2 regions of the Rossellomorea vietnamensis genome follow, and region 1 is predicted to be linked to the other one. Evidence: a T-box and tRNA genes for the amino acid it is inferred to sense, from the RefSeq annotation. Region 1 holds a T-box; the other holds one or more tRNA genes.
The links. The T-box of region 1 lies ahead of tyrS (tyrosine--tRNA ligase). A T-box ahead of a tRNA ligase gene usually reads a tRNA of that ligase, here a tRNA-Tyr.
Positions count from the first base shown of each region.

Region 1 (14,732 bases):
TTCTAAGTAACACCTCTTTTATTCAGTCAATACCTATAATATGATTGAATGAATAATGGGTGTCTGTGCAATTTAATCTTTCCTTTTGTCCTGAACCGATTCGTATGCTTTCATGAGATCTTCCACTGATATGCCATTGATCTTCATACGGGTTACATCACAGTTTGCAATTTCGACATGGTTCAAATTGCAGTTATCCAACTTACTACCATGCAAGTCGCATCGTTCAAACCTGATGTGCTCATTCTTTTCGCCAAGGTTTGTGTCATGAACGTGTACTCCCCCCAGTGTGACATGAGCCAGTTCACTTTGAGACAAATTAAGGTCTGCAATCAACGCTTTTTGAAGATTGATGTTTTGAAAACGGGACTCACTGAGATTGCAATTGTTGAACCCGGCACCCATCAAATTGCTGTTGCTAAAAGTGGAATAGCTTCCATTGATTCCATAGAAATCGATGTTATTCAGGTTGCTATACTCCACCTGTAGTTCAGAAAGATCCTCGTCGCTTAATGTATCACCTTGAATGGTGATCTCCCTTGACTCACCCTGAACAAAAACCCCTTCTTTCATTTTTTTCTCATAGCAGAATTCATCATCCGTTTCAAAGATCTTCTTGTAACCCATTTTTTCATAAAAACGGTGATTATTCAGTTGTCGACTTGAGGTCTCAAGCTCCCATGTCATCACTTCTGGATACTCAGATTCCATTTCTCCCATTACTATAGTGCCGATTCCTTTTCCTTGGTATGAGGGATCAACGAATATCCGGTCGACTCTTCCGTGGCGTTTGCCGACCACAGTTAGAATCAATCCCCCTACAAGCATCCCTTCATAAAGGATCTTAAAATAATTCAATTCCCTGATCATATACTTAGTCATTTCGATTGAATCATAGCCTGGCGGCTGGATATTGTGATCCACGATATCTTCCTGATTCCCTAGCCACTTTTCTTTTTCGGTATCGAAAACGTTCTTTTTTAGTCCGGTAAGGATTAATGCATCTTCCATATTAGCCTTTTCTATTTTTACAGTACCCATTGTGATACCCCTTTTATCTATTGAAATAGCTTTCTATCAATTTCATAATAGCGAAAGCACCAGAGCTCTCGTTTGAGAGAATGACTGTCTTTATATTCTCTTCAGGATAATAGGCAGAATGAAAGCTCACCCCTGGGTCATACCCCATCACGTGATGCTTATGGGGGAGATTCAACCACATACCATACCCGTAGTTCACCCCTTCTTTGACTCTAACATGGGGTTCTGAAATGAGCCTTGTACTCTCTTCATCAAGAAGCTTATTGGTTAAAAGTGCCTCCCAGAACGAAAGCATATCAGGACCCGTGACATATGCCCCGCCGTCCGCACCACCCTTTATGGGAATGGAATACATATTGGTTCTCCATGAGCTGTCTGGCTCATCAATGTACCCAAAAGCTGTATTCTCAGGTAATCGATCCAGACGAAAATACCCAGATGTGTTCATATTCGCCGGTTCAAAGATATGCTTATTGATGTACTTTTGCACCGTCATCCCTGAAAGCTTCTCGATCATCAACCCCAGAATGATATATCCGGCATTGTTATAATGAAACCTTTCACCAGGAGAAAATTTCATATGGCCATTTTGAAAGAGGGGAAGAAAATCTTCCCCTTTTCTCATTAAATACATTGGGGTCTGTTTCCACAAATCCTCAAAATCATCCATCACTTCCTCATCAAAATAATCAGGAATTCCCGAGGTATGGGTAAGTAAATGATGGATGGTCACACTCTCATCAAAATGTGGGAATGCGCCTTCAAAGTATTCTTTTATCGGCGTATGAAATGAAACTTCTCCCTTTTCTATAAGTTGACAGATGGCTATAGCAGTAAACAATTTACAACCCGATGCAATACCAAATCGTGTATCCAGGGTATTTTCTCTTCCTTCACTTCGATCGGCCGACCCAAATGCCAATTCTAAGAAGCTCTCCCCGTCTCTCTGTACCAAAACCGTTCCAGAAAAATGCTCCGTTTCTGCATGTTCTTTTATCATGTTATGTAGTTCATTCAAAGTAATCACCCATTCTATTATTGTCTATGTGGAAAATTATAGCATAAATGATTTGCCATGAAGAGTCCCCCCATGACTCCCCATGACCACCTTTCGGGCTGATGCTAATTTTTCATCTTATATTTCGTTTTTCACTCTTACCCGTACGAATTTTCTCTTGCCTACCTGCAAAACCATCCCATCTTTAATCTCAACGTTCGACTGCACATCCAGAACCTTTTCTGAATTGATCCTGATGCCTCCATTTATTATCATCCTGCGTGCCTCACTCTTTGAGCTTTGCATGTTTAAGGCTACAAGGAGATCGACTACTGAAATGTTTTTTTCACCCATCCATTCCTCCTCAGGAATATCTTCAGGAAGTGCCCCCTTTTGAAAAACTTCCTTGAACTGGCTCTCTGCCTGTTCCGCTGCTGCTTTACCGTGATACATCCTGACAATCGTTTTTCCTAGAAGGATTTTGGCATCCCTCGGGTGAAGTGCCCCACTCTTTATTTCAAGTGCTACCCTCTCCTTTTCTTCTAACGATAAATCGGTGATCAGATTAAAGTATTTTGTTATTAGCTCATCAGGGATCGACATCGTCTTCCCAAACAATTGATTGGGATCTTCATCAATCCCGATGTAATTATGTTTCGATTTAGACATCTTATCAACGCCGTCAAGCCCTTCAAGTAATGGCAATAATATGACCACTTGCTTTTCCTGGTTGTAATGCTCCTGAAGATGTCTCCCCATCAGGACATTGAACTGTTGGTCTGTACCCCCAAGCTCCACATCACTTTCAAGGGCGACGGAATCATATCCCTGCATCAAAGGGTAGAAAAGTTCGTGAAGTGAAATCGGTTTCTTTTCTGATAACCGTTTGGAGAAATCGTTTCGCTCGATCAAGCGCGCGACTGTGATCTTTGAAGATAAGTGAATCACATCTTCAAGGTTCAGGGATGATAGCCAGCTTGAATTGTAGTGAAGCTCCACTTTTTCCTTGTCCAGTACCTTTCCGAATTGTTCAAAATAGGTCTGGGCATTTCTTTTCACTTCTTCATCCGTCAGTTGCTTCCTTGCAACAGATTTCCCCGTGGGATCCCCGATTTTACCCGTGAAATCCCCGATAATCAGCTGTACGGTATGACCGTTTTCCTGAAATTGTCTTAACTTATTCAGTACTACTGTATGTCCGATGTGAACGTCCGGAGCAGTTGGATCCAGCCCCAGTTTGATTTTCAAAGGATGGCCAGTGGAGATTGATTTCACCAGTTTTTGTTTCAATTCTGCTTCTGGAATGATTTCATGCACTCCATTTTTATATTGCAGGAGCTGCCTTTCGACTTCTTGCTGCTGAGTTTTTGAAAGAGATTCCCATTTCTGATCCATGATTGTTCCTCCTTGATTGTTGATAGAATTAAGCAGATCTTAGGATTCACTGTTAAAACGGAATTTTCTCCGACTAACCAACTGATCTACTCCATATTCGTAATGTTACGTCATAATTAAAAAACCACGCCCCTTAAAAAAGGGACGTGGTTTACGCGGTACCACCCTCATTGAAGATCTCTCTTCCACTCGATTCGGATAACGGACCGGCCGTTCTCTGCTACTTTTGTGTTCACAAAGAATGTTCAAGGAGGTAATTCGTGCTTATCTGTGTGCTGATTTCCACCAAGCATCAGCTCTCTAAGACAGGGAGATAAGTCACTACTGATTCCTATCATGACATGTTGGATTTAGAATTTTCATTTATTTTACAGAAAAAAAGTGATCATTACAATAGAATTCTTATGTTTATTTCACAATTCCCATTACAAACCCATCATACCCCTTCGAGCCGACTGTTTGAACGACTGTTGAATCGATCCTGTCTTCTCGAGACAACATCTCGGCAAAGGACCTGACCCCTTGAACGCTTTCATCTTCACTATTTTCGTCAATCACCCTTCCGCCACGAACCACATTATCTGTAATGATGACCGCCCCAGGCTGGGCCAGTTGAAGTGCCCACTTTAAATAATTGGCATTGTTTTGTTTATCGGCGTCTATGAAAATGAAATCAAATGGACCTTTGAGAGACGGCAGGGTATCAAGAGCCGCACCCACTTTGATTTCCACCTTTTCTTCTACCCCCGCATTACGAATATTTCGTGCGGCAACCTTTGCGTGTGTTTCACTGAACTCAAGGGTGACCAGACGTCCATCTTCCGGGAGGGCCCTGGCAAGCCAAATCGTACTGTACCCACCCAAGGTCCCTATTTCCAGAATGCTTTTTGCTCCTTTAAGCTGGGCAAGTAAGGAAAGGAACTTCCCCTGATTCGGAGATACATCGATTGCAGGAAGTCCGGCTTCACTATTTTCTTTCAAAACTGACTCCATAATGGAATCCGATTTTTGTAGTTTACTAGCATAATATTGATCGACTTGTTTCCAAGTATTGGTTGACATATTCTCTTCACTCCTTATTAAAAATACTCTTGTCATCATAGCATAATTTTCCATATTTAAATATCCTTAATCTTTCAATTGAGTGTCATGTTCATTCTTTTCTCTAAAAACAAAATTCTCTATTCCTCTAATATTAGTCTTTAAAATGTAGACCCCACCAGCATGTGGATATTCATTCAATTGTTCATCCGTCGTTCGCGTCCTTGCCGTGGTAATATACAATTCGTTTAGTTCCGGTCCACCAAATGCACAGGACGTTACATTCACAGCGGGAACCGCAATGAATTCAAGCTGCTTCCCTTTATAGGGATTCCATCTCGATATCCCCTTACCACCCCAATGGGCAATCCAAAGCATTCCATCCTCATCGATGGTCATGCCATCTGGAAATCCCGCACCTTCAGGAAAGTTTATAACTACCTCCGGGCGTTCGATATGCCCCGTGGTTACATCGTATCTATATCGAACGACTTGTTTAGTCGGGGTATCGATGAAATACATAAATCGGTTGCATGGTGACCAAGCCAGACCGTTGGAAGTTCCCACGTTTTCAACCTTTTTCGTTGTTCGTAAATGTGAGCCTAGAGCGTATAAAGCACCCTTTCCGTTAACTCCTCCTAGTGTATCCGTCGTTCCTGCCCAAAACCTTCCTGCAGGATCGCATTTTCCATCATTGAATCGATTTTCTTCCAAGTGACTTTCAGGGTCTCCTACTTTCTCTAGAAGACCTGACTTCAAATTTAAAAAATAGATGCCTTGTTGAAGACCAAGGATTAAACGTCCCCTGTCAGTAAGAGAAAGACAGCCGACAAATTGATCCATTTTAACTGATTGTAATTTTCTATCCATTGGGTTGAACTTTAAAATTTGTTTCTCCATGATATCCACCCAATATAGTAAATTTTTATTTGTATCCCAACAGGGACTCTCTCCTAAAGTGTTTTTTGAATCAACAAACAATTTAACTGACATAGATAATCTCCTTTATAAGAATAGTTTCCCTGTACCTACTTCTAGGAAGGGCCAGTAATTCCCTTCCATTTAATAAGTGTGATTGATTAGACAGGCATTTCTAAATCAATTGAAAGCTGAATTCTCTAATTGAAACAATCAAATTCGGGAATAGTAAGAAAAACTTGTCTTGGAGGGTTCTTTCTTGGAAACAAATGAACAGGGTTTGACTATTTTTGCACTGGGTGGATTGAATGAAATTGGAAAAAACATGTATGTAGTGAAATATGGTGATGATATCGTCATCATTGACTGCGGGGGTAAGTTCCCCGATGAGAGTCTCTTAGGAATCGATTTAATTATTCCCGACGTTTCCTATCTTGAGAAAAACAAAGACAAAATCCGGGGTCTCATTGTCACGCATGGGCATGAGGATCATATTGGAGGGATTCCCTACCTTCTCAAAAAAATCAACATCCCTATTTATGCTACTCATTTCACATTGGGATTAATCCAATTAAAGTTAGAAGAGCATAAGCTCGTCCGGGATACAAAACTTTTAACGATTGATGCTGAGAGTTCAATCAATTTGGGATCCATCGATGTATCTTTCTTCAAGGTCAGTCACAGCATACCCGATTGTCTGGGAATTGTCTTTCATACGCCGGAAGGAAAGGTCGTTCATACAGGAGACTTTAAATTTGATCTAACTCCTGCCAATCACCAATATGCAGATATTCATAAAATGGCACGGATTGGAGATGAAGGTGTCCTGGTACTGCTTTCTGAAAGCACCAATGCAGAACGGAGCGGGTTTACACCATCAGAACATATGGTAGGTAACCATATGGATGAAGCATTCTTTAAAGCGCGTGGCAAGATCTTCGTTTCCACTTTTGCTTCCAATGTGAATCGTGTACAGCAAGTGGTGGACTCTTCCGTCAAGACGAATCGGAAGCTGGCGTTATTAGGTCGAAGCATGATTAATGTAGTATCTGTTGCAATGGATCGGGGGTATTTGACGGTTCCTGAGGGCATGCTGATTGATGCAGGTGAAATCGATGCGTTACCTCCAGAAAAAGTAGCCATTTTATGTACAGGGAGTCAAGGGGAAGCCATGGCTGCCCTCGGTCGATTGTCGACTGGTAACTTCCGCGGTGTATCCATTTATCCAGATGATACGGTCATCCTTGCAGCATCACCTATACCCGGTAACGAAAAAGACGTATCCCGCATCATTGATAACCTTTTCCAACTCGGTGCCCACGTCATTTATGGAAGTGGAAGCTCTACAGGAATGCATGTTTCAGGGCATGGTTATCAAGAAGACTTAAAACTCATGCTGACACTAATGAAACCAACGTACTTTATCCCCATTCACGGGGAATATCGAATGCTCCACCATCACCGTTTACTTGCAGAATCGGTGGGCGTGGAGAATGGGAATACATTTATCATCAAAAACGGGGAAGCCGTTGATATTAAGAATTCCATCGCTCATCAAACCCGCTCTCATCAAGCGGGTGATACCTATGTGGACGGTTTGAGTGTTGGAGATATTGGCTCAATTGTCCTGCGCGATCGCAAGCAGCTTTCAGAGGATGGGATGCTGATAATCGTCGTAACCCTCAATAAAGCTGATCATACCATTATTTCCGGTCCGGATACGATTTCAAGAGGATTTGTATTTGTTCGTGATTCTGAGGAACTCCTTAAAGATATTAATCAATTGGTAAAAAAGGTAGTCGATGATTTGACCGAAGCGAATATCCGGGATTGGAAAGAAATGAAACAAGCAATCAAAAAAGACGTGGGTCAATTTTTGTTCAAGCAGTTAAGAAGAAAGCCTGTTCTTTTGCCGATTATTATTGAGATTTAGTTTTTAAAAAAATAAAGGCACCCAGCTCATGCCGGGTGCTTCTCAAGTTATTATTTTTCTACTTTATTTCCCTCATATATCTTCACATCTAAGGGAGCCGCTAAATACTCAGGTGCCCTTCCAACAAATGATGTGAAATGTTCGCTGGAATTATGACTCTCCACAGCAGATGGGTCTTTCCACACCTCTACCATGGTGTAGACACTTTCTCTCTCTGTATCCTTCATTAAATCATAGGAAATGTTGCCAGCTTCTGCTCTGGATGAAGCGACAAGTGGGCGGATCTCTTCTAGAAATGCCTGTTCTTTCATTGGGTTGATCTGAAATTCTGCATGTATAATAATCATTTCTTTACTCCTCTTTAAATTATTTCCATTCTGCAATGGATTCGATTGGTAATCTGACTGATTTGTACCCCGCATCGGCAGCTTTCCCGATTGAAATCAGCATGACAGGATAATAACGTTCTTTCTCCATACCATAAGCTTCGGCAATTTGATCTTTTTCATATCCACCTATCGGATTGGTATCATATCCGTGGGCACGTGCAGCAAGCATCAATTGCATGGATACTAATCCTGCATCAATAAGGTTCATTTCCCTGAACTGATCTTGAGGCATTGTTTCAAGTAAACCTTTAATGGCTGGCAGCTGTCTGTCTCTAACTTCTGCAGGCATTAGTCCTTCTTCAACAGCTTTGTTGTATATTTCATCCGCATAGTCGAGGCTGTTCATATCAACAAATACAGCGATGACTGCAGAAGATGTTTTCACCTGGTTTTGGTTGAATTTGGCAAGTGGTGCAAGGGTTTCTTTTCCTTCTGCACTGTCGATGACAACAAAACGCCAAGGTTGCAGATTAACAGAAGACGGTGCAAGTGTTGCCTCTGTAAGAATTTCTGTCATTTCTTCTTTGCTGATTTTTACGGATGGGTCATAGTTTCGGATTGAACGACGACCTGTGATAATTTCATTGAAATCATTGATTTTTGTTGTATTCATGATGCATTCTCCTTTATGTGTTTTTATTTAGTATTCGATGTCTTGGACATTATCCTGAATTCTGTTCAGCATTCCAGATAAAATCGAACGTTCTTCTTCAGTGAAGGTCTTGAAGACTTTAGAGATAAAAATCTCTTTCTCTTCCCTGTAAGCTTCAATCTTCATTCTTCCTTCTTCTGTCAGTCGAACATAAGTAAAACGGTTATCCGCAGGATTCTTACGACGGGAAACCATTCCTTTTCCTTCAAGTTGTTTCAGGTGCCTGGTCACGGCGGCACTGTCTATATTCACTTCACGCTGAAGCGCGGTCTGACTGATTTCTTCCACTTCAAACAGTCTGTGCAAAAGGTCCAGGCGCGATTGACTGATACCGGTACAGCGCTCAAACTTCGGACTCATTTGCTTATATATATCATTGAGTTGAACAATGATCTTCTCTTCCTCACGGCACGAGTTGGACAAAGCATCCTCCTCCTTTTAAATAATTGACAGGTCAATTGTTGACCCGTCAATTAATATAATATATTTCATTCTGATAGTCAATCAATAAGATTAAGACAAAAAAAATGCCGGCTTAAAGGATTTCTCCTAAGCCAGCTTACTTCGTTTCCACACTGATTTCACTATATGCAGATGACAATTCCCTCAACTTCCTAATGATTTCCCCTTCATAATCTCCTGTAAGTGGGATTTGCTCATCAGCAAAGCTCGAAAGTCCTTTATGATACCCTATCATGACAGAATGTCTTGCTTTCTGGAACATACTGATGTCATTGGTATCATTACCAAATGCAATAAAGTCTCCTTCATCCACTCCAAATCGCGAAAGTGCGCTCCATTTATGAATATTGGAAGGGCTGATATCCACTACGTTTTCATTCGTATGTAAGTTTACGACGATATCCAAGTCTTGTAATTCATCAATTAATCCCTGAAAGTTAGATGCTGATAACAATAATATCTTCACTATTGAATTCAGTGAAGCGACTGGATGCCTTTGTGCAAGATTGTCGGGATCAAGGAAATCAAGGATTGGATGATCGGCTGGACCTGTATAAGCATAATCCCACTCGCTATCGATTAAATAGGTTGCCTCATATTGATGGATGAGGTCATGGATCATCTTAAGGTCTTTTTCATGAAAAGAAGTTGAATGAATCACTTTACCTTTATGATAAAGAAGAGAACCGTTCCCACCAATCAAAGGAAAAGAATGCAATCGTGCATCCAGTACAGGGAGCATATCACGAATCGGTCTGGCGGATGCAAATATTACTTCGTGACCATCCGATTTCAGCTCCAGTAAACATTGGACGATTCTTGTTGAAATGGGCTTCCCTTTAAAGCAAATCGTTCCGTCTAAGTCAAATACAAATTTCATATGTGTACACCCTCTCACAATATGTATGATTTTACCATATAAGATAAAAGCGAGGAACCATTTCATAAAAAAAAGACTTACTCCTTCGGTAAGTCCAATGCCTGATACGCAGCCTGAAATTTCCCACCATCCGCAACTTCCGAATGATACAGAGCTTTAAGGGCAAATGTTCTCTCTATATTCATTTCTTCCATCAGTACTTTCAATCTTCCTTGTAATTCTTTATTGTCCCTGACTAACAGTTTCATTTGTGATTTCATATATCTCATACGGCTTTTATTCCCCTTTTCAAATTGCTCATTCCATCAAGTATAGCACTGATGTCCATAGGACTAAAGAGATTTCTGTTTGAGAACCCATTTGTGAACCTTCCTCTTCTTAACGATTCTCTGATTCAAGAAATAGTCCAGTTACAACAATCCCTACCCCATTCAATGCAAAAAAAGCACCATAAATTATCATGAGCACTCCTGTCCCAAATCCATATGGATCTAATGGACTTACCGACAAACCGGTCAAGAAAAAAACCACAGGTGTGATCAATATACAGATGATTCCTGACCAGATTCTCTTCTTTTTATTTTTACCTGAAATCTTCATAACCAAAATGTTGGTCAAGGCCAAGATGATCATCATGATCAGAAATAAGAGAAACAAAACACCCCAGTCAGACAACGCATCCCCTCCTCATCATCTTTAATGATATGCCATATAAAATGAAATCCCCCAGCTTAATACTAGAAACACGAAACTTGCAATCAAATAAGGACTTTTGTTAGTAGTACTATTAAAACAGGCAAAAAGGTTTCAAATTATTCTAAAATTATCATTTATTGGAAATATGATTAATGAAGTATTTTCCTAAATATACACCGCTTGCCGCAGCCTGGGACAGGGAATGAGTTTCTCCTGAACAATCACCAACCAGAAACAGATTTGATATATCCGTTTCAAAGTTCTCATCCGTCGGTAATTTAGATTCATGAAATTTCGCATCCAACCCGTACAGAAGCGTATCGGGGTGGATCGGTTCCCCAATAAGAGCTTCCAGAGAACCTAAAAACTCGGTAAGGGCCATCCCATACAATGCCGGGACCTCTTCTCTCATATTTCCGCATTCCGCATTGAGGGACGGACCTATCAAATTCCCCTCCAACGATTCAGTACGTCTTTGGAGTTTAAAGTCCTCCAATCGCTGTACGACAATCCTCCCTCGTCCTTGATTGATTCCACCTATGATCTCCCCTGTATACTTCATTGCCTCATCATGGGATTGAAAATAACGTGGAACAAATAAACTGAAGTTCAGGTTCGCACTCGGTGTATCCTCTTCACGGGCATTTTGTCCATCCGGCATCACCAAGCCATGCTGATGTTTCCGGATGATCCTTCCATGTGGATTCATACAATAGGTAGTAGCTCTGAATGAATCCCTTTCGATCTGCAACTTTGTTTCAAAGGTGTCCTGTAGAATTGATTGAAGCTGGTCACCTTTCATTTCCACGCGAATCCCCATATCCAGTCGCGTCTTTCCCGGAAAAAGGCCAAGTGAAGCAGCTTGTCCTTTAAGCCATTTGCTTCCACTCATGCCTGTCCCTATCACCAGTTTTTCTGTGGTGAATGGACCGCATGTCGATGTTAAGAGAAAGCCCTCACCCTTTTTAGAGATGGTCTCGACACGGGTTTCAAAGCTGAAGGTTATACGGTTTTTCAGCACTTCATACATCTTCTCGAAAATCTCGCTCGAAAGAAGTGTTCCTAAATGTCGGACCTCCGTGGAAAGAACCTTCAAGCCCGCCTCTCTTCCCCTACTTGAAAGCTTCTCATTTTTCGTACTATATGAGGGTACGCTATCACCGCCAAATTCACAGAGAATATTGTCTACTTCCCTCATCAATTCAAGAGTGTTTTGCTGTCCGAGTTTCCTGCCAAGTTCCCCGCCAAAATCATTCGTATAATTAAATTTGCCCTCTGATTTCCCAAGACCTGCAAACCCTATGTATTTACTGCACATACTTTCACACGTACAGGGTCCTCCCTCATCTAAACCACATGTACGTTCACTCAGTTCCTTCCCGATATCAATCATGTGAATGGAAACATGTTCATTTTCGTTTATCAAGGTATAAGCAAGAAAAATACTGCTTACTCCTGCTCCGATGATGGTGATGTCATGGTGATTCGATTGCATCCCTTTTCCCCTTTCTGAGTCTCGTTATTTCATAATGAATAAAACCTTGATGTCTCTACCAATAATATGCTACTCCCATCCTACCATAATGAACGTAAGAGGTCCGTCCCTCTACTGATCTTTTAAGCTATGATGCAGGTAAGGTATGGAAGCGAGGGTTGAGATCGCTCCGGCAAGTACGATGGTCAGGTTGGTTCCGATTGCTTGGGCAAGTATCCCTGCCAGGAAAGCGGCGATGGGCATGAGGACCCACGTCATGAGACGGCTCGTGGCCTGTACCCTCCCCAATAAGTGATCGGGGGACAACGTTTGTCGGATCGTAATGATGCAGGGACTCATCAGCGAAGCACAGAAGGTCCCTACAGCGTTCATGACCGCGAGCCAGAAATACGATTCCATCAAACCGAAAAGGAGAATCGAAAGTCCTCCAACCACAGAGGCCGTAAATAATATGCTTCTATAAGAAAACCATTTCCGAAAGAAGTTTGACGTCACCGCACCCAAAATCGCACCCACTCCGCCAGCTGATAACAACCAGCCTATCATAACCGTATTCATATTCACGGAATCTTTCAAGTGAAACACTATTAATGTAAGGAACAATGTTGTTCCGAATACGGAAGATACCATGGCAAGGTTTGTGTACAAAATCGGTTTGGTCTTTAGAACGAATTCAAATCCCTCTCTGACTTCTCCCCATATGGAAGCTCTTGATGAATCTCTCTCATTCCTCTTCATCTTGAGACTCGCAATGGCAAGAAATGAGACGAGAAAGCTGATGCTGTTCACCAACAGGGCGTATCCTGGATTTAAAAAAGAAATGATCAACCCACCTATACCCGGTGCTAAAAATACAGCTGAATTGAACACCCCGGAATTTAATGAATTCACGGCTTGAAGGTCTTCTCTTCTTACCAGACCTGGAACTGAAGCAAATTGAGAAGTATTATAGATTTGACTTAGAGATCCAATACCAAACACCAAGGGATATACCATCCACATCTCCAAAGTACCGTTAATAAATAGAATCCCGATGATCCCAACAAGTATGCACCGCCCTAAATCGCAAAATAGCAGCAGACGCTTCCGGTTGAATCGATCGGACAAAACACCCGCGAAAGGCTGCAACAGAATCGGTAATCTCTCAAGTGCAGCTACAATCCCCATGCTCAGGGGGGAACCCGTTATAGATAAAACCATAAGTGGAATGGCAATTAGATAGATTTGATCTCCGAAAAATGAAATCAGATTTCCACCCATAAACTTGAAAACAGGATAATTTTTCTTTAAAGGTGGTAAATCTCCCCATTCACTCAGCTTGACCGCACGCTCTCCCATTCTGGACACCCCTTTATTCCTTTGTTAAATAGTGATTCAATTCATTCGATAATGATTGAACGGCATTCTCTTTCAGGCGATATTTTCCATCCAGGGTTTCAACGAGCCTGGCAGATCTGAGAATTTTTAAATGATGGTGGACGGTGGATTTCCCCATATCCAGTTCGTTGGTGATTTCCTGGAGGGTCCGTTCTGATCTCTTCAAGAATTTCACCATTCGCAGGCGGGCTTCATCCCCGAGTGCCTTATGCTTCTGGACGAGAAAATAGCTTGGCATATCCTTGTCATCGGGATAGATACTTTCGTTGGCGACTGGATAATAAAACACCTTCACTCCTTCAATATCCCCTTCGACATTCCAAGGGCGGTAAATGGACTGGGGAATGAGGAGTACAGTGTGGACAGCTGGCTCGGGTAAATAGGTGATGCCGCCGGTGGCCCATTCCACCAAAGCCTCGGGATTGAGTTTTTCACTCATCTCTACCTTAGACTGCCTATCCCTTTTCAATATTCCAGTTTGTGTCTCTTGTTCAGGTCGAATCACTTCTTCGTACCATCTGGTCATTACACTCATTAAGTGCTTCTTAAGGTTATGGACATTTGTAGTGCAGATGAATTCGATATAGCCTGGATAATATGGGTTATCGTCCGTATGTTCTTTTAATTTGTTCCGTGATGTCACATCCCCCTTTGATGCAAGCTTTCGAAGTTCTTGAAATTTATGTCCTATGTAGGGAATGCAGTGGTATTTGATTTCTTCATCTTCCAAATCATCCAAATACGTGATGAACTCTTGTAAGGTACCAAATTCCCTTTGATGCAATAACAGGAGAAGGGATTTCCACGTATTATTCTTTTCTACATACTCTAAATCCTGCATCAGGGAGTCCGTTAGAGACTTTTTCAACTTGTCCCAAAATTCTTTGGGCCTCTCTAACGTATCAATAAGCCTCGTGTTGGTGATCGCAGCAATCCCTAAAGCACATTCCCATAGCAGGGAAGATTCGATTCTCACCTCGTATGTTTCTCTCTTCCGACTGGTCATATGAAGTATATCCATATTCACAAACCCCTTTTCCAAAAATTTCTTTCTATATATATTCTATAATTATAGAATGATAAATTCAACAATTATAGAATAAAAAGTTTCAGACTTTTTTAATCATAAAAAATAAGCACATAAATCCCACTCAGGAATTCACGTGCTTCATATATACATATTACGATTTCACTTTATCCTTCTTGATTTGCTTACTTCTCAACTGACCACAGGCTGCGTCGATATCTGTCCCCTGCTCCACACGTACACCACAGTTGATACCATGTTCCAGTAAGGTACCATAGAATTCAACGATCGCTTCTTTTGTACTTCGTTGATATTGATTGTGTTCGTCGACCGGATTGTAAGGAATCAGGTTAACGTAAGAAAGATGACGCTTATTCTTCAGCAGTTTCGCCAACTGAAGGGCTTCTTCCTTATGATCATTCACATCAC
Region 1 is NZ_CP104558.1:700,182-714,913, forward strand. Features, by position in the region: gene N5C46_RS03760 (DUF2202 domain-containing protein) at 1-1, opposite strand, end outside; gene N5C46_RS03765 (GNAT family N-acetyltransferase) at 73-1,041, opposite strand; gene N5C46_RS03770 (serine hydrolase domain-containing protein) at 1,055-2,041, opposite strand; gene tyrS (tyrosine--tRNA ligase) at 2,177-3,433, opposite strand; T-box leader at 3,571-3,780, opposite strand; gene N5C46_RS03780 (O-methyltransferase) at 3,842-4,495, opposite strand; gene N5C46_RS03785 (SMP-30/gluconolactonase/LRE family protein) at 4,562-5,467, opposite strand; gene N5C46_RS03790 (ribonuclease J) at 5,652-7,325, shown strand; gene N5C46_RS03795 (putative quinol monooxygenase) at 7,376-7,672, opposite strand; gene N5C46_RS03800 (nitroreductase family protein) at 7,692-8,327, opposite strand; gene N5C46_RS03805 (MarR family winged helix-turn-helix transcriptional regulator) at 8,355-8,789, opposite strand; gene N5C46_RS03810 (HAD-IIB family hydrolase) at 8,926-9,708, opposite strand; gene N5C46_RS03815 (hypothetical protein) at 9,786-9,977, opposite strand; gene N5C46_RS03820 (hypothetical protein) at 10,087-10,383, opposite strand; gene N5C46_RS03825 (NAD(FAD)-utilizing dehydrogenase) at 10,535-11,899, opposite strand; gene N5C46_RS03830 (MFS transporter) at 12,011-13,237, opposite strand; gene N5C46_RS03835 (ArsR/SmtB family transcription factor) at 13,251-14,297, opposite strand; gene rlmN (dual-specificity RNA methyltransferase RlmN) at 14,458-14,732, opposite strand, start outside.

Region 2 (14,732 bases), 820 kb from region 1:
CAAACCGGTACCGTCATTCAGCCGAGGCCCTTTTCCGCCGTGTCAAAAAACAAAACTATCTGACGACCATCAACTCTGCCATCGATCTCAATAACTTCTTCTCCCTTCAATACGAAGTGCCGATCGGTATCTACGACTGTTCGGGGCTCAAGGGAAATCACATCGAGTTAAAAGTAGGGGAAACGGGACAAACCTACACAGGGCTCAACGGCCGGGAAAACTCCCTGGAAAACCTCATCGTCGCCTGTGACGGGGACGGACCTTTCGGAAGTCCATTCGTCGATTCTGATCGTGCACCCGTCGGGGAACAGACGAAAAATGCCGTACAGATCATTTTTTTGAAGCCATCCCTTTCTAAAGAAGAAAGCGGGAAACTGACGAAATCATTGATGGATATGTTCATCGGGATTCATGGAGGGGAAGGTTCGTTTGAAGTGGTTGGTGGATAGTGAATTCTTCAACTCAATTTTGACAGTGGCCGGGTTCAATCCGAATCCGGCCGAAATTCACCATAATCCGACCATTTTTATCGTGAAACCAGCCGAAATCACGTTGAATCCGGCCATTTTTTGAGAAAATCCAGCCGTTTCAGCAGCTAATAATCCAGCCAATTAACAATAAATGTAAACCCTGAGCAACTACTCGAGACAATCACACTTACTCCTCAAAAAAAGAGAGCCCCATGGACCCTCTCCCTTCAAAAAAACCTACACCCACCACATATCCGACGGCTGCTCCTCAATCAAGATCGATTTCAGATTCTTGACGGCACGGCCGAATCCTTCTTCAATCGACATGATCGGATCTTCATGCTCGATGCTTACGACATAATCATACCCGAATGTGCGCAGGGCACTCATCATATCCGACCACTCCTGCAAGGAATGCCCGCATCCAACCGAACGGAAGGACCACGCCCGCGTCTGGATGCTGCCGTATGGCTGCATATCTGTCAGACCGTACATGTTGACGTTGTCCTGGTCGATGTAGGTGTCCTTTGCATGGAAATGGTGGATTGCATTTTCTTTTCCAAGGATCTTGATCGCTGCAACCGGATCGATCCCTTGCCACCAAAGATGACTTGGGTCCAGGTTGGCTCCGATCGCATCGCATGTTTCTTCACGAAGCTTCAATAACGTATACGGGGTATGTACAAGGAATCCCCCGTGGAGCTCGAGACCGATTTTTACATTATGATCCTCTGCAAGCTTCCCTATCTCTTTCCAATATGGAATCAACTTTTCTTCCCACTGCCATTTCAGGATATCCCCGTATTCGTTCGGCCAAGGAGATACCGGCCAGTTCGGATGCTTGGCTTCTTCATGGTCCCCTGCGGTTCCGGAGAAGCAGTTGACGACCGGTACATTCATCAACCCGGCAAGCTTGATCGTTTTCTGCAGGGCCACATGGGATTCTTCAGCAAAGACGGCATCAGGTGAAATCGGATTTCCGTGACAGCTGAAAGCACTGATCTCAAGGCCTCTAGACGTCACTTTCTCTAAGTACTCGTTTCTCTTTTCTTCACTTTCTAAAAGGGCGTCCAGGTCACAGTGGGCATTTCCGGGATATCCTCCCGTGCCGATTTCGACTGCATGAAGACCGGCTTCTTTTACATAATCAAGCATTTCTTCAAGATTTTTTTGTGAAAATAATACGGTGAATACGCCTAGTTTCATTTATACTTCCTCCTATTTCAGTGTGATGCTTTGTCCGGTTTCACTGCTTTTATAAATGGCATCTATGATTTGGGACACCTGCATGGCTTCCTCTGGCTTCACAACCAACTGCTCTAAACCGAGACAGCTGTTAATGAAGTTCTGGGCTTGTGGAAGACTCGGATCGTCTTCACCGGGGACCCAATCCGCGTCACTATTCAGGAGCATGCCGTGTTTCATCTGGTTCATCTGGAACGGGAATAAATCGATTCCCCCCGTTACCCCTGAGATACTCATGCTTTCTTCATCACTCTTCACGTTTGCGGACCACGACGTTTCAAAAAGCATGGATGCACCGTTATCGAATCTGATATAAGCGGTCACGTGGTCATCGACTTCGAAGCTCTCTTTATCGAAATCTCCCCATTGATTCACTTGATCAGGCATTCTACTAAGTTTGTTATAGGTCGTCCCCGTTACCTCAACAGGTGACGGATTTCCGAGAAGCCATAGGGATAGATCAAGGAAGTGACATCCGTAGTCGATGAGGCTTCCGCCGCCTTGAAGCTCCTTATTGGTAAAGACTCCCCAGCCCGGTACTTTGCGGCGACGGATCGCTCTTGCCCTTGCGACCATCGGTTCTCCGATTTCATCTTCCATGATCACCCGCTTCGCCGCACGTGAGTCCTTCATGAAGCGATAATGATAGGCGATCGCCAGTACCTTCCCTGATTCTTCAGCGGCACCGATCATTCTTTCACATTCCTCAGGAGTCATGGCCATAGGTTTCTCACAAAACACGTGAAGACCCGCTTCGAGGGCGGCAATCGTGATTTCCGCATGAAATTTATTCGGAGTACAGACCGTTACGGCATCCACATGCCCGAACATGTCCCGATAATCACTGAACACGTGCGGGATGTTAAAAGTTTCTGCCACGGTTTGAGCGGTGACGGGATTGATATCACTGATCGCTTCAATCGATACTGAATCTGATAGTTTAATAAAAGTAGGGATGTGACGCGTCTGGGCGATCCCCCCGACGCCGATCACTCCCATCCGAAGTTTGGTCATCGTTCGCATTCCCCTTTATAGCTTTACAATTCGTTTAGTTTCACTTGATTCAAGGGCAGCCAATACAACCTCAAGTGATCTCTTTCCTTCTTCACCCGGTACGGCAGGCTCTGCATCGTGAAGGATGCTGTGTACAAATTGATCGATTACCCGGGAATTCGACTGTCCTCCCTCGTCATTCGTTTGAATGCCGCCAAGTTCATACTTCACGACTTCCCCACTCGAGTATTGCACGATAAGGGAGTTGACCGGATCATCTTCTAAACGGAGAATCGCTTTCTCCCCATATATGATGGTCGAGTTGTCTTCTTTGGACACATAAGACCAGCTTGCTGCAAGGGTACCGATTGTACCGCTTTCCGTTTTCAATACGCAGACTGCCGTATCATCCACATCGGCATTTTCCTTTGCGCTAGTTTCCACAAAGGCCCCGACTTCGGCAAATTCTTCCCCTAAGATGTAACGGAGAAGATCTGTTTTATGAACACCAAGGTCACCCATGGCACCGATGAACGCTTCATCCTTTTTGAAGAACCAGCTATCCTTGCCATCAGCACTCCAGCCTTCAGGACCACCGTGGCCGAATGCCGAACGGAAGCTGTAGATTTTGCCCACTTCACCGTTTTCAATCAGCTGCTTCGCCTTTTGATGGGAAGGGACAAAACGCTGGTTGTGAGCGATCATCAGCTTTTTACCGCTTTTTACGGAGGCATCGATCATGCTTTCTGCTTCTTCACTTGAAGTCGCCATCGGCTTTTCACATAGTACATGCTTTCCTGCGTTCAGGGCATCGATGGAAACCGGTGCATGCAGGTAGTTCGGTGTACATACGCTCACTGCTTCTACATCAGCGTTTGCCAGCAGTTCTTTATAATTGGTATAGGCTTTAGCTCCGACTGCATCGGCGATTTTCCATGCCCGCTCCTCAACGATGTCACACACGGCGACTACCTCAACGTTTGGATTATTTGCGTATTCCGGAAGGTGACGGTGCTGAGCGATGCTTCCACATCCGATAACTCCGATTTTTAATGTATTCATGATTTTTCCTCCTCTATTTTCAGTTTGATCCTTTGATTTCTTCGAGCGGCTTTGCATTCCCATATACAGGTCTTGCATGATCCACTGGCGCTGCCCATTTCACTGCATTGACGATGACCTTTTGGACATTTTCATTGTAATAAGTAGGATAGGTTTCATGTCCCGGACGGAAGTAAAATACTTTTCCGTTCCCGCGCTGATACGTACACCCGCTTCTGAACACTTCTCCACCCTCGAACCAACTGACCATCACAAGCTGATCAGGAGCCGGGATGTCAAAATGCTCTCCATACATTTCTTCTTTTTCAAGCTCGAAATATTCCCCCAAACCGGCTGTGATCGGATGGCTCGGGTCGACGATCCAGATGCGTTCCTTCTCATCCGCTTCCCGCCACTTAAGGTCACAGGATGTCCCCATCAAGGTTTTGAAAATTTTAGAGAAATGACCTGAATGAAGGACGATCAATCCCATCCCGTCGAGGACCCGCTGTTTCACCCGTTCAACCACTTCGTCCTTCACTTCTTCATGGGCGATATGGCCCCACCAGACCAATACATCTGTGCCTTCCAGCACTTCTTCCGTCAATCCGTGATCTCCTTCATCCAATGTAGCGGTTTTCACATTGCAGGACGCTTCTCCGAGGAAAGAAGCGATGGCACCATGAATTCCTTCAGGATACACTTCCCTCACTTTCGGATTCTTTTGTTCATGACGATTTTCATTCCATACGGTTACGTTTATCATTGTAAAACCTCCAAGTTAAGTTTTGGCATGCCGGTATTCATTTGGTGTGAGACCGGTATGTTTCTTGAATACTTTACTGAAATATTTTTCATTTCCATACCCTACACCATAGGCCACTTCATAAATTTTCAAGTAAGGATTTTCAAGGAGCTTCTTTGCCTTCTCCATCCGGATATTCGTGACATAATCTGTGATGGTCGCTCCATAATCCTGCTTAAACTTACGGGAAATGTATTCCCGGCTTAAATAGAACCTGTCGGCAATGTTCTGAAGATTGATATCCTCCTGATAGTGCTGCTGCAGATATTCCTCAATATATTGCATATTGTTTTTTTCCTTTTGATATTTAGCCTGTGTCAGCGTTTGAATGAGTTCGATAAACTCTTTCGTCTTTTCATCTTTAAATTTTCTGAACGAAAACGAGCCGTCCTCCCTCCAGTAATCCGTGCCCCGGTAAAAAGCTTTCTGGCGTCTGATCTCGTATTCTTTCAACCAATTATTCCGCAGGATCTCAAACTGATCCTCCCACACCTGGATCTGCTCGAGGGAAAGTATATGGCTGTTTTCTAATTTCGAAAAGATCCCTTCCAGCTGGGACTGAACCTGTTCCCTGCTTCCCGAACGAATCGCCCACTTCAATTCATTGGAATGATCCAGTAAATGGAGATGGGATCCTGCCTTCACATCCTGATGGGTAACAAACTTCTTCTGGGCAAGGAGGGGGTGCCTGGAATACACTTCAAGGGCGGATTCATAAGCTTCCTTCACCTTTCTCGACTTCTGACCAAGAGCCATGACCGGGGACACCCTTCCATATTGATAGATCAATGAGTGGATTTCCTCCAGTAAATACGTTACATGCTTATGATGCCAGAAGAGGATAACAAGTTCTTCTTCTTTGTTACTATTCCGGAAACAAACCCCATCGTTCTGCTTTCGTAAAAGCTCATTGCAAATATTGATGATGGTAAAAAAGGCAAGATCCCTGTCTCCTTGAAAAGACTTCATCACGATCGGCTTGATCGGCAGGAGTGCAACAGTCTTATGCAGCTTTTCGATGGACACACCGAACTCTTTTTCAACTTTTTCTGCCATCTCTTTTGTCATGCCCTCTTTCGAACAAAGGGTCGAGAAGAACCGGTCCCAGTAAAGGGGTTTCACTTCATTCATTACCCGGCTCTCCTCCACTTGAGATTTTCTTGAGCGTGCCTGCTCATTCCACTCCTTCACCGCCTTATCCAGCGTGTCATTCAGCACATCCGGTTCAATCGGTTTCAGAATGTAATCGAAGCTCTTATAATGGATGGCGTTTCTCATATATTCAAAGTCATCATATCCGCTAACAACGATGGTCTTGCTTGTCAGTTCAGAGGCATGAAGCCATTTTAACAGGGTGATTCCGTCCCTTTTCGGCATCCGCATATCCGTGAAGATGATCTCGGGCCTGTGCTCTGTGATCAATTCAATGGCTTCGTCTCCATCTTCCGCCTCGAGGATGGTGTGGATACCGTGCTTTTCCCATTCTGCCAACAAAAGTAACCCTTCGCGCACATGCTTTTCGTCATCAATGATGATTGCTTTCATTTGCCTCACCCTCCATTCGTAACGGCACCCTCATGGTGACCATTAAGCCCCCCTCTTCATGATTCAGAAGGAGAAGAGTGGCCTTATGGTCATAGTAAAGCTTCAATCTTACATACACATTCTTCAGCCCGATATTGGTTTCTTCACCGGTTTTGTTCCATGCATCTGCTTTGAAGTGCTCTTCTATTTCCCTGAGCCTTTCTTCTGTCACCCCTGCCCCATTGTCCCGGACGACCATCACCAGTTCTGCCCCATCCTGAAAGCAGGTCAGATCAATCCTCCCCACTCCATCACGGATATCGAAACCGTGCTTGAAGTAGTTTTCTATGAGGGGCTGCAGAATCATTTTGGGAACCTGGACCTCCTTCACCCCTTCGTCCACTTCGACACTATACTCCAGGTTTTCGCCGAACCGCTCCTTTTGTAAAAGGAGATACGCATTCGTATAATTGATTTCTTTACTTAAAGGAACCACATCCTCCTCCATATTCATCCCATACCTCATGATTTTAGATAAATGGGTGATCAGGGAGTATATTTGCGGAACCCTGTTCTTAAGGGCAATCGTCCCGATGGACTGCAGGGCATTGTAAAGAAAATGGGGATTGATCTGCGACTGCAGTACCTTTAATTGATTCGTTTTATTTTCAAGCTCCAGCTTGTATTCCCTGTTGATCAAGTGATTGATCCGCTCGATCATCTGCTGAAATCGATTTCCAAGGATGCCGATTTCATCAAAGCCGAATGATTCCGCCTGTACCTTCATATTCCCTTTTTCCACCTCCTGGATATTCGAAAGCAGTATCCGGATTGGAGATGTAATTTTGAAGGAAACAAACAGAGTCGCCAGCACCACGAGGGTCAATCCAAGGACCCCGAACAAAATATTGATCTTCGCCACACTAAAGGCACTTTCATAGAGGTTCGCATACGATACCCTCTTCACCAGGAACCATCCGCCTGCGGAAGCCGGGAGCTGATCGTACATCATCACCCCGTTGAACGTATCTTCCTTCCACTCAAGGGTCCCTGAGACATCCTTCGATTCCATGATCTTTCTGATCCATTTCTGATTGTTTCCATCATCCGATACGTCGCGATCCGAGCTGTAGATCATTTCCCCTTCTGAAGATAATAAATAAAATTCCTCTGATTCAGGATTATAGAGGTTCCTGCTCAAATCGATGATTTTATCAGGTGAGATGTCCAGGGATATATAAGCCAATACCTCATCACCCGGAACATTGCGGAATGCCCGGTGGATCGTGATGATTTCCTTCGAACGATTAATATTCTCCTCTTCCTGACTATAGGTTGGTTCAATGTACATGTTATATGGGCTTCGCTCAGCCTTCCTGAAGTATTCCCACTGTGAATCTTTTATTCTATTAGAGAACACAACGGTCGAACGCTTCGTTGCCGAAATGACCCGGTCACCGTCAGCGAAGGATATTCGCACCCCGTTGATCGTATCCCCTGTGTAGAGAATCGTTTGCACAATATTCTTCACGATGCCGATCGTCAGGTAATTATTCTCCTTACCCGGTGACCTCATGAAATTGATGAAATCAGGATTATTATAAAGAGACAGCGATAACCCGTTGAGCTCATTGATATAGCTCTCCAAGTTCACCTTCCCCTGATAAAGGAGATTACTGCTTTCCTTCACCACCTGCTCCTCTATCGAATCCTTCGTATACAAATATGTAATGATGATCGAACTGCCAAACGGCACAATCGTCGTGATCATCAACAACGCAATCAACTTATTCCGAATGCTTGTCTTTAACATGAGGGACGGACCTCCCAGGTCTCACTTATACACTAGTATAAAGTGTTATTCCCCGCTCTTGGAAGTGTTTTTTCGAAATATTCCTACTAAACTTATTAAATAGAAAGCATGCCTTTAATAGACATGCTTTCCATTACTCTGTTTACTTCAAGTTATCCCATGTTTGTTGGAATCGCTCAAGTACAGTATCATAATCAATTTTTCCGGCTGCATATTCCTGGATCGTTGCAGCAAATTCTTTGTTCGCTCCATCCGGCCATTTGAACCAAGTCCAAGGAATCGTTTTCTCATCTTTAGAGTAGTCAAGGATGGATTGACCCAGGTCACCAAGACCATTCGGCTCGATATTATCAAAGGCAGGGATGAACGCAAATTCTTCTGTGATATAACGCTTACCTGTTTCAGAAGAAACCATCCACTCCAAGAATGTTTTCGCTTCTTCAAGATGTTTAGAGTTCTTATTCAATACCCAGTTATTCGGCACACCGACAGGAAGGCGATCTGCATTCTCGTCATTGCTGATCGGAATCGGAAGGAAGCCCATGTTGATATCAGGGTTGATCTCCGTGATCATGTTCTCCGTCCAGTTCCCTTGTTGAAGCATCGCCGTTTCACCAGAAGCAAACAACGTTACCTGCGTATTATAATCCGTCGTTAAAGGATTATCGTTGGCATATTTAAGTTCAGTGTCGAGTACTTCCTTGAACTGTTTGAACTTCTCGTTTCCTACAATCTTCTCAGATCCGTCATAAAGTCCCGCGATGAACTTATCCGGATCTTCCTGTTGTGCAAAAGGAATGTTCAGTAAATGCTGCCCGATTACCCACCACTCGCCGTAACCAGCTGAGAATGGAGTAATTTTCTTCGCCTCGAGCTTCTTCGCAGCGTCTTTCAACTCATCAATCGTTTTAGGAGGCTCAGTAATGCCTGCTTTTTCGAATAAATCTTTGTTGTAAACAAAACCATACCCTTCCAAGTTAACAGGCATACCGTAAAGCTTGCCATCCTCATCCGTCATCGGAACTTTCCCGATCGGAAGGACATGCTCAACCCAAGGCTCACCAGAAAGATCCGCAAGCTTCTCTTTCCAAAGCTCTAACTCTTTGAATCCACCATTGTTGAAAATATCCGGCTCTTCACCTGAAGCAAATTTCGCTTTAAGGGCAGCACCGTAATCAGCACCTCCACCAACGGTTTCAAGCTTGATCTTAATGTTCGGATGCTCCGCTTCGAATTCTTTGATCATTTCCTGAAGCTGATCGGCAATTTCAACCTTGAACTGGAAGAAATTCAGTGTTACAACATCATCACCTGAACCCGAATCCCCGCTTGAGCTGCTTGTTTTGTCTTTAGAAGAACAACCGGCAATGATTCCAAATACTAAAACCAAAGACATACACAGTAATAAAATACGTTTCATAAATGGATTGACCTCCCTGATATAAAATATTTTATATAAATTTCTGTATCAATGATAGACCATCTCGACAGAAACTTTATATCTACTTGATCGAACCTGAAGCAATCCCTTTAATGATATGCTTCTGTAAAAATAGGAAGAAGATGATGATTGGCGTAATCCCGAGAACCAAGGCTGCAAGACCCATATCCCACTGCTTTGTGTACTGTGCAAAGAAGGAACTTGCTGCAAGGGGGATCGTACGCAGCTCTGCATCCTGTAACACAAGTAATGGAAGGAGATAATCATTCCAGATCCATAATGTGTTCAAAATGATCACCGTAACCGTAATCGGCTTCAGTAATGGGAAAACAATTCTCCAAAACACGCCAAACTGACTGCAGCCGTCTATCATCGCTGATTCCTCGATTTCAATCGGGACGGTTTTCACAAATCCGTGATATAAGAACAGGGACAGTGGCACTCCGAACCCAAAGTACATGAGAATGAGACCGGGAATGCTATTTGTCAGTCCCAGTGTCCCCCCGACCTTCATCAAGGGAATCATTACCGTCTGGAACGGGATCACCATGGCGGATACAAAGATGACAAATAGGATCTTACTGAACTTCCCTGGTGTGCGAACCATCTTCCATGCTGCCATGGAACTGATGATCACTAGGCCTATATTGCTAAAAACGGTGATGATTAATGAGTTCCAGAAAGCCCGGGGAAAATTGATGACTTCCCACACTTTTGCGTAGTTCGAAAACATAAATTCTTCCGGCCATGCTGCCGCATCAATCAGAATCGCAGCAAATGGTTTCACCGAGTTGACCAGTACGAAGTAGAAAGGGATAAGGAAGATGAGCCCGATCACAATCCCGATGATCTCTAATACAAATGTCCTTTTCGTATAGCGATTGCCCATTATGCCTCAACCTCCTTCTTCTTCGTCACCATCACTTGAACCGTCGTAAATACAGCCACTACCACGAAGAACAGAATCGACTTCGCTGTCCCAAGTCCATAACGGTTATTCTGGAACGCTTCCTGATAGATATTGATGGCCACGGACTGTGTAGAATTGAACGGTCCACCGCCTGTTAAGGAAATATTCAGATCGAATATTTTAAAGGCCATCGAAATCGTCAGGAAGAAACAAATCGTGAATGCAGGTAGTATTAATGGAATGATGATCTTCGTCAGGAGGGTCCAATTCGATGCACCATCTATCTTCGCTGCTTCAAGAAGTGAATTGTCCACCCCTTGCAATGCTGCCACGTAAATGACCATCATGTATCCGGAGATCTGCCATGCAAATACGATGACAATCCCCCAGAAAGCCGTCTTCTCATCACCCAGCCACGGCATTTTAAAGAATCCGATATCCGTCATATTCCCAAGTGACGCGAATCCTTTAACAAAGATGAACTGCCATATGAACCCGAGTAACAAACCCCCGATGACGTTGGGGATAAAGAATACCGTCCTCAGGATATTGCGCGTCTTCAGCGCGGCATTCAATAATAGGGCAAATCCGAATCCTATCAGGTTACTGATGATCACTGCCGCAAACATAAACTTTGTCGTGAACATAAATGAATTGAAGAATGTCTTATCATCTGTGAAGATCTTTTTGTAGTTATCGAACCCAACCCACTCAACTACCGAACTTACACCATTCCATGAGGTGAAGGAATAATACACACCCATCAAAAACGGAAGAATCTGAATCACTAAGAAAAATAAAAGTGCCGGTCCTACAAAGGCAGCGTACGTCAGCAAGCTCTTATACTTGAACTTCTTCTTCGTCACTGCCTTCATTTGTACATCTGGGCTTACTGGTCCAGTCTGAATCTTTGGTTCCACCCGAATCACCACCCTAACTATGTAATCGCTTTCTTATATTATAATGGTAGCGCTTTCTCAATAAGGGGAACTCAATTGACGAAGAAGGTGCACTATTTTGACTAGATGGGTTTTGTTTTGGTGGGTGATGGGTAAAAGAAAAGGTTGTGAGTTTTGTGTAAAAAATTAGTTTTGCAAATCATTAAGTGGTGTTGAAATAATGCTGAAATTTGAACAAATAAAAAAGACTTCCTCATAAAGAGAAAGTCTGTCGTATGTAAGTTGGAGCGGGTGAAGGGAATCGAACCCTCATCATCAGCTTGGAAGGCTGAGGTTTTACCACTAAACTACACCCGCGATGTGGTACCGGTGGCCGGGATCGAACCGGCACTCCAGAGGAACACGATTTTGAGTCGTGCGCGTCTGCCAATTCCGCCACACCGGCATTACATATGGAGGCGGCAACCGGATTTGAACCGGTGATCAGGGTTTTGCAGACCCATGCCTTACCACTTGGCTATGCCGCCATATTATTGGAGCGGAAGACGGGATTCGAACCCGCGACCCCCACCTTGGCAAGGTGGTGTTCTACCACTGAACTACTTCCGCACTACTGGGCTAGCTGGATTCGAACCAACGCATGTCGCAGTCAAAGTGCGATGCCTTACCGCTTGGCTATAGCCCACTGATAGTATATGTCACGGAAATAAAAATGTGACTTTTATGGGGCGACTGATGGGAATCGAACCCACGAATGCCTGAACCACAATCAGGTGCGTTAACCACTTCGCCACAATCGCCATGTTAAAATTGGCAGGGGTAGTAGGAATCGAACCCACACCAAAGGTTTTGGAGACCTTCGTTCTACCGTTAAACTATACCCCTATGAAATATATTAATTTAACAAAATCAATATGCTATCCGTCTAGATTACTGTGCTCCGCTATCGCTTCGCATAGTTTAAGGAGGATTATTTTACTCCGCTGTCGCTTCGTAAAAAATCTTGGTGGAGGGGGGCAGATTCGAACTGCCGAACCCGAAGGAGCGGATTTACAGTCCGCCGCGTTTAGCCACTTCGCTACCCCTCCAGCTACATCACTTGACTGGTGCCGGCAAGAGGACTTGAACCCCCAACCTACTGATTACAAGTCAGTTGCTCTACCAGTTGAGCTACACCGGCATCAAGTAAATAAATGGTGGCTCAGGACGGAATCGAACCGCCGACACATGGATTTTCAGTCCATTGCTCTACCAACTGAGCTACTGAGCCACTATGTAAAATGAAAATGGCGGTCCGGACGGGACTCGAACCCGCGACCTCCTGCGTGACAGGCAGGCATTCTAACCAACTGAACTACCGGACCAGAGTTTTTTCACGACAGTGAAAATAACTATCCATACGTGACTCATGAAAGATTAACGATAACCTTTTATATAACGAGTCAAAAATGGTATTGCGGGGACAGGATTTGAACCTGCGACCTTCGGGTTATGAGCCCGACGAGCTACCGAACTGCTCCACCCCGCGACGATAAGATATGTTAAGGTACACATATTAATTAAGGAAGATTATTTTACTCCGCTTACGCTTCGTAAAAAATCATGGTGGAGGATGACGGGATCGAACCGCCGACCCTCTGCTTGTAAGGCAGATGCTCTCCCAGCTGAGCTAATCCTCCATATTACTTGGTACGTTATTTTGCTTTTGCAAAAAACTTTGGTGACCCATACGGGATTCGAACCCGTGTTACCGCCGTGAAAGGGCGGTGTCTTAACCGCTTGACCAATGGGCCTTGTTGAAAATATAAATGGCGGAGAGCAAGGGATTTGAACCCTTGAGACAGCGTTAACCGTCTACACGATTTCCAATCGTGCTCCTTCGGCCACTCGGACAGCTCTCCATATATTGGCTCCGCAGGCAAGATTCGAACTTGCGACCGATCGGTTAACAGCCGATAGCTCTACCACTGAGCTACTGCGGAACGATATGCCTGGCGACGTCCTACTCTCACAGGGGGAGATCCCCCAACTACCATCGGCGCTGAAGAGCTTAACTTCCGTGTTCGGCATGGGAACGGGTGTGACCTCTTCGCCATTGTCACCAGACTATGTATTGTCTCTTTTTTAAGGACAAGTACTATTATATCGTGTAGATAATTTTTTTCAAGGATTTTTTTATATTTTCATATAAATTTTATTCCTTCAAAACTAGATAAAGGATTGATGTCAAGAAAGCCGAATATCGACCAATTGTTGCATCTACTATTGAAAGTAGAATGCAGTCCAGCTCCGGCGGCTAGAGACTCGAGGTCATTTCAGTTCAATCAGCTGAGGGTAAAGAGCACCCTCTTCTGATTGCCCAGAAATGCTTGTCGTCTCTGTTCAAGCCGCCTCCGCTTTATAGTGTGGTTAAGTCCTCGATCGATTAGTATCAGTCAACTCCACATGTCGCCATGCTTCCATCTCTGACCTATCTACCTAGTCATCTTCTAGGGATCTTACTCACATACGTGATGGGAAATCTCATCTCGAGGGGGGCTTCATGCTTAGATGCTTTCAGCACTTATCCCTTCCGCACATAGCTACCCAGCGATGCCTTTGGCAAGACAACTGGTACACCAGCGGTGCGTCCATCCCGGTCCTCTCGTACTAAGGACAGCTCCTCTCAAATTTCCTGCGCCCACGACGGATAGGGACCGAACTGTCTCACGACGTTCTGAACCCAGCTCGCGTACCGCTTTAATGGGCGAACAGCCCAACCCTTGGGACCGACTACAGCCCCAGGATGCGATGAGCCGACATCGAGGTGCCAAACCTCCCCGTCGATGTGGACTCTTGGGGGAGATAAGCCTGTTATCCCCGGGGTAGCTTTTATCCGTTGAGCGATGGCCCTTCCATGCGGAACCACCGGATCACTAAGCCCGACTTTCGTCCCTGCTCGACTTGTAGGTCTCGCAGTCAAGCTCCCTTGTGCCTTTACACTCTGCGAATGATTTCCAACCATTCTGAGGGAACCTTTGGGCGCCTCCGTTACTCTTTAGGAGGCGACCGCCCCAGTCAAACTGCCCACCTGACACTGTCTCCCACCCCGATAAGGGGCGCGGGTTAGAATTTCAATACAGCCAGGGTAGTATCCCACCGATGCCTCCACCGAAGCTGGCGCTCCGGTTTCCAAGGCTCCTACCTATCCTGTACAAGCTGTACCAAAATTCAATATCAGGCTACAGTAAAGCTCCACGGGGTCTTTCCGTCCTGTCGCGGGTAACCTGCATCTTCACAGGTACTATAATTTCACCGAGTCTCTCGTTGAGACAGTGCCCAGATCGTTACGCCTTTCGTGCGGGTCGGAACTTACCCGACAAGGAATTTCGCTACCTTAGGACCGTTATAGTTACGGCCGCCGTTTACTGGGGCTTCGATTCGCACCTTCGCTTGCGCTAAGCACTCCTCTTAACCTTCCAGCACCGGGCAGGCGTCAGCCCCTATACTTCGCCTTACGGCTTCGCAGAGACCTGTGTTTTTGCTAAACAGTCGCCTGGGCCTATTCACTGCGGCTCTCTCGGGCTTGCACCCTACCAGAGCACCCCTTCT
Region 2 is NZ_CP104558.1:1,524,653-1,539,384, forward strand. Features, by position in the region: gene N5C46_RS07805 (B3/B4 domain-containing protein) at 1-449, shown strand, start outside; gene N5C46_RS07810 (hypothetical protein) at 430-573, shown strand; gene N5C46_RS07815 (sugar phosphate isomerase/epimerase family protein) at 708-1,676, opposite strand; gene N5C46_RS07820 (Gfo/Idh/MocA family protein) at 1,689-2,729, opposite strand; gene N5C46_RS07825 (Gfo/Idh/MocA family protein) at 2,745-3,770, opposite strand; gene N5C46_RS07830 (ThuA domain-containing protein) at 3,790-4,515, opposite strand; gene N5C46_RS07835 (response regulator transcription factor) at 4,531-6,099, opposite strand; gene N5C46_RS07840 (cache domain-containing sensor histidine kinase) at 6,080-7,891, opposite strand; gene N5C46_RS07845 (ABC transporter substrate-binding protein) at 8,034-9,311, opposite strand; gene N5C46_RS07850 (carbohydrate ABC transporter permease) at 9,394-10,221, opposite strand; gene N5C46_RS07855 (carbohydrate ABC transporter permease) at 10,221-11,117, opposite strand; tRNA gene N5C46_RS07860 (tRNA-Gly) at 11,425-11,498, opposite strand; tRNA gene N5C46_RS07865 (tRNA-Leu) at 11,503-11,586, opposite strand; tRNA gene N5C46_RS07870 (tRNA-Cys) at 11,595-11,668, opposite strand; tRNA gene N5C46_RS07875 (tRNA-Gly) at 11,676-11,750, opposite strand; tRNA gene N5C46_RS07880 (tRNA-Gln) at 11,755-11,826, opposite strand; tRNA gene N5C46_RS07885 (tRNA-His) at 11,866-11,941, opposite strand; tRNA gene N5C46_RS07890 (tRNA-Trp) at 11,953-12,026, opposite strand; tRNA gene N5C46_RS07895 (tRNA-Tyr) at 12,146-12,229, opposite strand; tRNA gene N5C46_RS07900 (tRNA-Thr) at 12,246-12,321, opposite strand; tRNA gene N5C46_RS07905 (tRNA-Phe) at 12,336-12,411, opposite strand; tRNA gene N5C46_RS07910 (tRNA-Asp) at 12,429-12,505, opposite strand; tRNA gene N5C46_RS07915 (tRNA-Met) at 12,596-12,669, opposite strand; tRNA gene N5C46_RS07920 (tRNA-Val) at 12,745-12,820, opposite strand; tRNA gene N5C46_RS07925 (tRNA-Glu) at 12,860-12,934, opposite strand; tRNA gene N5C46_RS07930 (tRNA-Ser) at 12,951-13,042, opposite strand; tRNA gene N5C46_RS07935 (tRNA-Asn) at 13,049-13,123, opposite strand; rRNA gene rrf (5S ribosomal RNA) at 13,131-13,247, opposite strand; rRNA gene N5C46_RS07945 (23S ribosomal RNA) at 13,547-14,732, opposite strand, start outside.
Region 2: it has a tRNA-Tyr gene. The T-box ahead of tyrS (tyrosine--tRNA ligase) is inferred to sense a tRNA for this amino acid. The anticodon was not compared.